One region of the Aquamicrobium sp. YD-1-mutant5 genome, then DNA from elsewhere that is predicted to be linked to it. Evidence: predicted binding sites of a transcription regulator. Region 1 holds the regulator's gene; the other holds the start of a gene.

Region 1 (4,209 bases):
CCATAGAAAGTCTCGGCGGCGGCAAGATCGGTCACGTAGAGCGCGGATTCAAGGACGGCAGCAGGCTTCATGGCATCAGAGCTTTCAGGCGACGGCCAGCTTTTGCAACTCGACCAGCCGGGCGATGCCGTTGCGGGCAAGCCCCATCAGCTCGGCGAACTGCGCATCGGTGAAGGGCTCGCCCTCGGCGGTGCCCTGGATCTCGACGATGCCGCCCTTGCCGGTCATGACGAAATTGGCATCGGTGCCGGCGGCGGAATCCTCCAGATAATCGAGGTCGATGACCGGCTGGCCATCATGGATGCCGCAGGAGATGGCGGCGACGTGATCCTTCAGGACCCGCTGCACATTCACCATCTGGCGCGCTTCCATCCAGCGCAGGCAATCGTGCAGGGCGATCCATGCGCCGGTGATCGAGGCCGTGCGCGTGCCGCCATCGGCCTGAAGCACATCGCAGTCGATGGTGATCTGCTGTTCGCCCAGCGCCTGCATGTCGACGACGGCGCGCAGCGAACGGCCGATAAGACGCTGGATTTCCTGCGTGCGCCCACCCTGCTTGCCGGCAGAAGCCTCGCGGCGCATGCGCTCGCCGGTCGAACGCGGCAGCATGCCATATTCGGCCGTCACCCAGCCCTTGCCGGAATTGCGCATCCAGCCTGGCACCCGCTCTTCGAGGCTTGCCGTGCACAGCACATGGGTATCGCCGAATTTCACGAGGCACGAACCTTCGGCGTGCTTTGAAAAGCTGCGCTCGAAGGAGATGGCGCGCATTTCGTCTGGCTGGCGTTTGGAGGGGCGCATGTCGTGTCTTTCCAATCTTGTGATTTTGCGGGCTTGTAGCCCTCCACGGCTGCTTGCGCAAAGGAAAACGGCTCGCTTGCACTGGCGCCCGCCGCGTCTATATCCTTTGTATAGAGGTACGACATGACAAAGCACAGTTCAGCCCCGACACCGCCGGTTCCCCCATCGCAGTGGCAGTCGCTGGATACGCGCTCGCGCGAGATCTTCCGGCGTCTCGTCGATTCTTACCTGAAGGACGGCGAGCCGGTGGGTTCGCGCAGCCTGTCGCGAATCCTGCCCTCGACATTGTCGCCGGCGACGATCCGCAACGTGATGAGCGATCTGGAGCATCTGGGGCTGGTCTACGCGCCGCATGTCTCGGCGGGGCGCCTGCCGACGCAGGCGGGCCTGCGTTTCTTCGTCGATGCCTTCATGGAAATCGGCGATCTCGGCGATGAGGAGCGGCGCAGCATCGAGGCGCAGATCAGGGCTTCCGGTAACGACACTTCTCTCGAACACATGCTGACGGAGGCGAGCCAGCTGTTGTCAGGCATGTCACGGGGCGCAGGTGTCGTTCTGGCCGCCAAGAGCGAGGCAGCGCTCAAGCACATCGAGTTCATCCAGCTTGAGCCGACAAAGGCTCTGACGGTGCTGGTCTCGCAGAACGGCGATGTGGAAAACCGCATCATCGACCTGCCGGCGGGCGTCACCGTCTCGCAACTGCACGAGGCCTCCAACTTCCTCAACGCCCACATCCGCGGCCGCACGCTGGCTGAGGCGCGCACGGAAATCTCGCGCATCAAGGAAGAAACGCGCGCGGCCCTCGATTCGCTGTCGCAGGCGCTGGTGGAAAAGGGGCTGGCGGTGTGGGCGGGAACCGAAAGCGACCTGCCGGCGCGGCTGATCGTGCGCGGCCGGGCGAATCTTCTGGAAAACATCACCGCGCAGGCGGACATGGAACTGCTCAAGAACCTGTTCGATGACCTGGAGACGCAGGACGGGCTGCTGCAATTGCTCAACCTCGCCGAAGAGGGACCCGGCGTGCGCATCTTCATCGGCTCGGAGAACAAGCTGTTCTCGCTGTCGGGATCGTCGCTGGTGGTGGCGCCCTATCGCGACGCGGAGGCGCGCGTTGTCGGCGCGCTCGGCGTCATCGGCCCGACGCGGCTCAACTATGCCCGCATCGTGCCGATGGTCGACTACACCGCACAGCTCGTCTCGCGCATGCTGCGCTGAAAAAGGCGCGCCACATCACGCCCTCGTGTGATGCATCGCCGCGCCCGCTTTCCTAAAGTGCCGCCTGACGGGTCGACAGGGGAAGGAGGACGGCATGATCCACCTCATGAAACGGGTCGCGGCGGCTTCGGTCCTGCTGGCGGGCACTGCCGCTATGGCGCAGGAAACCGACGTGCCATTGACCGGCGAATCGGCGTTCGGCGGCTGGCGGGACGACAGGCCGGGCGTTCGGCGGCATTTCACGCCGCAGGACCTTCCCGCTCCCTTCGCGACAGAGTCCACCTCCAACAGCGCCCGGCGGGTCAGCCCGCCGGAAGATGTCAGCCCACAACTGCCACAAGGCTTTTCCGCACACATGATCGCTTCCGGCCTCGGCGGGCCGCGTATCGTGCGCGTGGCCCCGAATGGTGACATATTCGTCGCCGAATCCGGCGCCGATCAGGTGTCGGTCTACCGCCTTGAAGACGGCAGCGCGAAGCCTGCGCAGAACTCCGTCTTTGCCGGCGGGCTGAACCAGCCCTACGGCATCGCCTTCCATCCCGCCGAAGATCCGCAATGGGTCTATGTCGCCAACACCGACAGCGTCGTTCGCTTCCCTTACAAAAGCGGCGACCTAGAAGCCTCTTCCGAACCCGAAGTCATCGTTGCCGAGCTTCCTTCCGGAGGCCACTGGACCCGCGACCTCGCCTTCTCCGCGGATGGCAAAACGCTCTACGTCTCGGTCGGCTCGCAGTCGAATGTCGCCTCCGGCATGGGCGAGGCGCCCGGAGGGCTGGAAGCATGGCAGGGCGCGCAGCCGACCGGCGCAGGCTGGGGTTCCGAAACCGACCGCGCAGATGTGCTCGCCTTCGACGCGGATGGCACAAACCGGCGGATCGCTGCGACGGGACTGCGCAATTGTTCGGGACTGGCATTGCAGCCTGCCACAAACGCATTGTGGTGCGCCGTCAACGAGCGCGACGGCCTGGGCGACAACCTGCCCTTCGACTATGCGACAAGCGTAAGCGAAGGCGCATTCTACGGCTGGCCGTGGTACTATATCGGCGGTCACGAGGACCCGCGCCATGCCGGCTCAAGGCCCGATCTCGCCGACAAGGTGACGGTGCCGGACGTGCTGATCCAGGCGCATTCCGCGCCGCTCGGCATCACCTTCTACGAGGGCGACCAGTTCCCTGCCGACTATCGCGGAGATGCGTTTGTTGCCCTGCACGGCTCATGGAACCGGGGCCTGATAACGGGCTACAAGGTGGTGCGCCTGCTGTTCGACAATGGCCGGCCGACGGGCGCCTACGAGGATTTCATGACGGGCTTCGTCCTTTCCGACGGCTCCGTATGGGGGCGGCCGGTTGGCGTGGCGATGGCCAGCGACGGCGCTCTGATCGTCAGCGAGGACGGCAGCGGCACGCTGTGGCGCATTGCCCATCAGGGGAGCCGGTAAACGGCTGTGCCTCCGGACGACCTGCTTCAGGTCAGACGACCCGGCATCAGGCGGCCCCGGGGATCACGCAGCGTGGTGCAGATAGCGGGCGCTGGGCAGGATGGTCAGCGGCTGCAACTCCCCTGCCCCCACCTTGCCGAACAGCAGGCGACGCTCGGTTTCGGTCGAACGGAAGAAGGGGAAGCGCGCATAGTAGCGCTCGCGGTTCTCGATGGCGTTTGTGCGGAACAACACCACCTTATTGAACACGCCCGGATAGCCGCGCGGCTCGCTGATCTGTTCCGAATTGTAGATGCGCCGGTAGAAGCCGGCATGGTCTTCCCGCACGGTGGAAAGCCCGTATGGCGCGTTGAAATAGATGCACGCCATGCCCGCCAGCCGCAGCGTCACGTAGATCAGATGCGGATATGCGCGCGCCAGTTCCGGATCGGAGGCAAAACGGCTCATGCACACAAAGGTGTCGCCGGCTTCCAGCATGGGACGCACGATATCCCCGAAGGCCTGAACAGAGGGCGATATCGGCGTTTCCAGCGTGACGTGGTGGATGCGCATGGTGGAAACCAGATTCTGGTCCACATAGACGCCGAAACGATAGACGTTCGGAGCATCGTCCAGTTCATCGATGATCGTGCGCCGATCCGCGTCCGGAACCATGTCGTTGAAGCGGTAGGCCTTGTAGCGCAGCCGGTATATGTCTTCCAGATCCTCGCCCTTGTCGCAGCGGCGATATTCGGATCGGTCGAGCAGTTCGAATA
Region 2 (4,209 bases), on a different contig from region 1:
GCTTCGCCACCACGCTCGACACCACCGGCAGCGCGTTGCGGATGAGCTGGAACGGCGTCGGCTTCGCAAAGCGGAACACGGCGGTGTGGTCGTCCGGCGTGTCGACGGCTTCGAGATTGGCGAACACCAGCCGGCCGAGGTTTTGCAGCGGCTTCCACACCTGAAGGGCGGAGAAAGCGACGTCGGCCGAGGTGAAGGGCTTGCCGTCATGCCACTTCACGCCCTCGCGCAGTTTGAAGGTGGCCGAAAGCCCGTCGTCCGAGCCTTCCCATGATGTAGCGAGGCGCGGTGCGAGCCCGCCCTCGCCATCGAACGAGGCTTCGGCCAGCGGCTCGATGACCTTGGAGGCGACGAAAAAAACGCCGTTCGAGGCGACGATGGCCGGGTTGAGATTGCGCGGCTCGGAATCGGCGGCGACGACGAGGCGGCTGCCGCTCTGGGCGAAGGTGAGCCGGGGCAGGGCGGTTGAGGCCAGCAGAAGTGCCGAACCCTTGAAAAGGGTGCGCCGGGAAAGGGAAACCATGTTCATTTTCTGCTCCGCCAGAACGCGTTGAGGAAGTGGATCGATGCCCGGTAGCACGATGCCCGATGGATCACGAAGTCTGGCAGCGTCCGGAATTGGCGGCATTCTCCTGCAAGCCCGGACCCTCATACAGGGATGAAATCCTGCGGATCGCCGCATGATTAGAATTATCTCTTACATATGCGGCGTCAACGGGAAGGAGATGGCGTGGACCTAAGCATATTGCCCGCTGGACCGGCCAGCGGACAATGTGGACGATATGGGCTGCTCATGTCGGCGATCCGGCTTGCCGGTCGCGGCAGGTTCGCACCAAATCAGGGGAGAGCCCTCGGTGATCCCGCTCGGGGTCTGCCCTCAGTGAATGGAGATCTCCCTGTCCACCGCGCGCCACTCGGCGGGCGTGATCAGGTGGTGATGGGCAACCCGCACCGAGTGCAGCGGGCCATCCAGCTCCCGCGCCCAGTAATCGAGGAAGCTCTTCAGCTCGGGGAAATGCGGAGCCAGATCGTATTCCTGCCAGATATAGAGCTGGAGCAGGCAAGGGTGATCGGGCAGATGGTAATGGATTTCGGCCGTGGTCAGGCCGTAGCCCATCATCTGGAGCTGGAAATCGCTGCGTGCCGTGGTTGCCATTGTTACATCCTTGCGCATGTCCGGGGATGCCTGTCTGGGAGTGCGTGACCGGACCGCGCCTGCCCCGGTCGCAAGGCGACGGTCGGATGCGGGTGACGCCGGGCTGAAGGCGGGCCTGTTTCGTAACCTCCCTTGCGCGCTGCCGCCGGCACCGTTCCACCCACACCTTCACAGTGTGGCCGAACACCATTCAAATTCAAGATCGAAAAGCTTTCCCGGTGTAAAAAACATCGTGATTTCATGGCACTAGCAATCATGTGCTGCGAGTGCCAAAATTTTTGCCGACACCTCTTGAAAGCCGAAATCCGCGAAACCAGATCGATAGCCGCGCGGCGCCGGAAAGGGTCGCGCGTGCCGTTCCGCTTCGCACGATCCGGGTGGAACGGTGCAGTCCGTTTGTCCGTGAGAGGAGAACAAAGACATGACGTTCCGTCCCCTGCATGACCGCATTCTGGTGCGCCGCATCGAGGCCGACGAAAAGACGGCCGGCGGCATCATCATCCCCGACACCGCGAAGGAAAAGCCGCAGCAAGGCGAGGTCATCGCCGTCGGTCCCGGTGCCCGTGACGAAAGCGGCAGGCTGGTCCGGCTCGACGTGAAGGTGGGAGACCGCATCCTGTTCGGCAAATGGTCCGGCACCGAGATCAGGCTCAGGGGCGAGGACCTGCTGATCATGAAGGAAAGCGACGTGATGGGCGTGATCGAGGAGACCGCCGCCGTGAAGAAGGCCGCCTGACGGCTTCTTCCGGCATCAGCCAGTCCCATCAACCAGTCCCCATCAACCAGTCAAAAGTAAGCTGCCTAATGAAGGAGTGATCCAATGGCTGCCAAGGAAGTCAGATTCAGCACCGAAGCCCGCGAGAAGATGCTGCGCGGCGTCGACATTCTCGCCAATGCGGTGAAGGTCACCCTCGGTCCCAAGGGCCGCAATGTGGTGATCGACAAGTCGTTCGGCGCGCCGCGCATCACCAAGGACGGCGTTTCCGTCGCCAAAGAGATCGAGCTTGAGGACAAGTTCGAGAACATGGGCGCGCAGATGGTGCGCGAGGTTGCCTCCAGAACCAACGATCTGGCCGGCGACGGCACCACCACCGCCACCGTTCTGGCGCAGGCCATCGTCAGGGAAGGCGCGAAGGCCGTCGCCTCCGGCATGAACCCGATGGACATGAAGCGCGGCATAGACAAGGCCGTGGATGCGGTGGTGGCCGAACTGAAGGCCAATGCCCGCAAGATCACGAAAAACGACGAGATCGCGCAGGTCGGCACCATCTCGGCCAATGGCGACACCGAAATCGGCCGCTTCCTGGCCGAGGCCATGCAGAAGGTCGGCAACGAGGGCGTCATCACCGTCGAGGAAGCCAAGACCGCCGAGACCGGGCTGGAAGTCGTGGAAGGCATGCAGTTCGACCGCGGATATCTCTCGCCCTACTTCATCACCAATCAGGAGAAGATGCGGGTGGAGCTGGAAGAGCCCTATGTGCTCATCCATGAGAAGAAGCTGTCCAACCTTCAGGCCCTGCTGCCCGTGCTCGAAGCGGTGGTCAAATCGGGCAAGCCGCTGCTCATCATCGCCGAGGATGTGGAGGGCGAGGCGCTGGCCACGCTGGTGGTCAACAAGCTGCGCGGCGGCCTGAAGATCGCCGCCGTCAAGGCTCCGGGCTTCGGCGATCGCCGCAAGGCCATGCTGGAAGACATCGCCATCCTCACCGGCGGCACCGCGATCAGCGAGGATCTCGGCATCAGGCTGGAGAACGTCACGCTGGAGATGCTCGGCCGCGCGAAGAAGATCGTCATCGAGAAGGAGAACACCACCATCGTCGACGGGTCCGGCAGGAAGGAGGACATCGAGGGCCGGGTGAAGCAGATCAGGGCCCAGATTGAGGAAACGACCTCCGACTACGACCGCGAGAAGCTTCAGGAGCGGCTGGCGAAGCTCGCCGGCGGCGTTGCCGTCATCCGCGTCGGCGGCTCCACGGAAGTGGAGGTCAAGGAAAAGAAGGACCGCGTCGACGATGCGCTGCACGCCACACGCGCGGCCGTCGAGGAGGGCATCCTGCCGGGTGGCGGCGTTGCCCTGCTGCGCGCCGCGAAGGCGCTGGACGGCGTGAAGACCGACAACGAGGACCAGAAGCACGGGGTGGAGATCGTGCGCCGGGCCATCGAGGCGCCGGTGCGCCAGATCGCAGAGAATGCCGGGGCGGAAGGGTCCATCATCGTCGGCAAGCTGCGCGAGAAGCCGGAGTTCTCGTACGGCTGGAACGCCCAGACCGGCGACTATGGCGACCTGTTCGCGCAGGGCGTGATCGACCCGGCCAAGGTGGTGCGCACGGCGCTTCAGGATGCGGCTTCGGTCGCCGGCCTGCTGGTCACCACCGAGGCCATGATCGCCGAGAAGCCGAAGAAGGAAGCCGCCCCGGCAATGCCCGCCGGAGGCATGGACTTCTGATCCGGTCGTGAAAGGCCCGCTTCCCCTGAAAAGGGGGCGGGCCGTCACCGACGGGTCGCAGGACGATGTGACGACAATGCAGCTTTCAGACCACGTTCCACCGCCAACGCAGCCGGCCGGTGCGTTTCTGGCGCATGAAACGGAATGCCGGAAGGTATTCCTGCCCCTGCTGGAAGACCTTCTCGACCGGGCCGAACAGGCCGGCTGGGACCGCCGCACGGTTGCCTCGACGCTGATGTTCCTTTCGGCGAAGCAGGTTTCCGCCGCCGGCAACCGGGATTCCTGAAAACAACCGGGCACCAGACAGAAAAGACCTCGCCAGCCGGCGAGGTCTTGTTGTTTGGCACGCCCTTTCAGGCACGCCGCATTGCAGCGCAAATCGCGGGAAGGGGTATCAGGCGGCCCTGCGCCTCTGGAACGGTCCGTGCGGGATTTCCGGCGGCGCGAAGGATTGCGCGTTGGCGCGGTCCCAGCGGCTGTACCATTCGGAAAGCTCGGGAATTTCCTTGCCCGCCACCAGAAAGCCTTCCGGCAGGTAGGGATAGGCCTCGTTGCCGTCGAGGAACTCGTTGTCCTTCTGCCGGAACATGAAATGGTAGGGCATGAA

Evidence for each region. The regulator HrcA, encoded in region 1, represses chaperone genes, less so after heat shock. The targets are predictions, from matches to a motif close to GTTAGCACTCNCNNNNNGNGAGTGCTAAC.
Region 2: AC5XE7_RS03765 (co-chaperone GroES) is a predicted target of HrcA. The motif match lies at 1,402-1,430, and genes of this name have one in related genera.

The regions. Positions count from the first base shown of each region.
Region 1 covers NZ_JCAKKP010000008.1:51,299-55,507, forward strand. Annotated here, with positions in the region: gene AC5XE7_RS12935 (VOC family protein) at 1-71, opposite strand, end outside; gene rph (ribonuclease PH) at 85-801, opposite strand; gene hrcA (heat-inducible transcriptional repressor HrcA) at 925-2,016, shown strand; gene AC5XE7_RS12950 (PQQ-dependent sugar dehydrogenase) at 2,111-3,454, shown strand; gene AC5XE7_RS12955 (N-acyl amino acid synthase FeeM domain-containing protein) at 3,518-4,209, opposite strand, start outside.
Region 2 covers NZ_JCAKKP010000002.1:242,685-246,893, reverse strand. Annotated here, with positions in the region: gene AC5XE7_RS03775 (ABC transporter substrate-binding protein) at 1-529, opposite strand, end outside; gene AC5XE7_RS03770 (usg protein) at 878-1,156, opposite strand; gene AC5XE7_RS03765 (co-chaperone GroES) at 1,578-1,892, shown strand; gene groL (chaperonin GroEL) at 1,977-3,602, shown strand; gene AC5XE7_RS03755 (hypothetical protein) at 3,679-3,888, shown strand; gene AC5XE7_RS03750 (FMN-binding glutamate synthase family protein) at 3,997-4,209, opposite strand, start outside.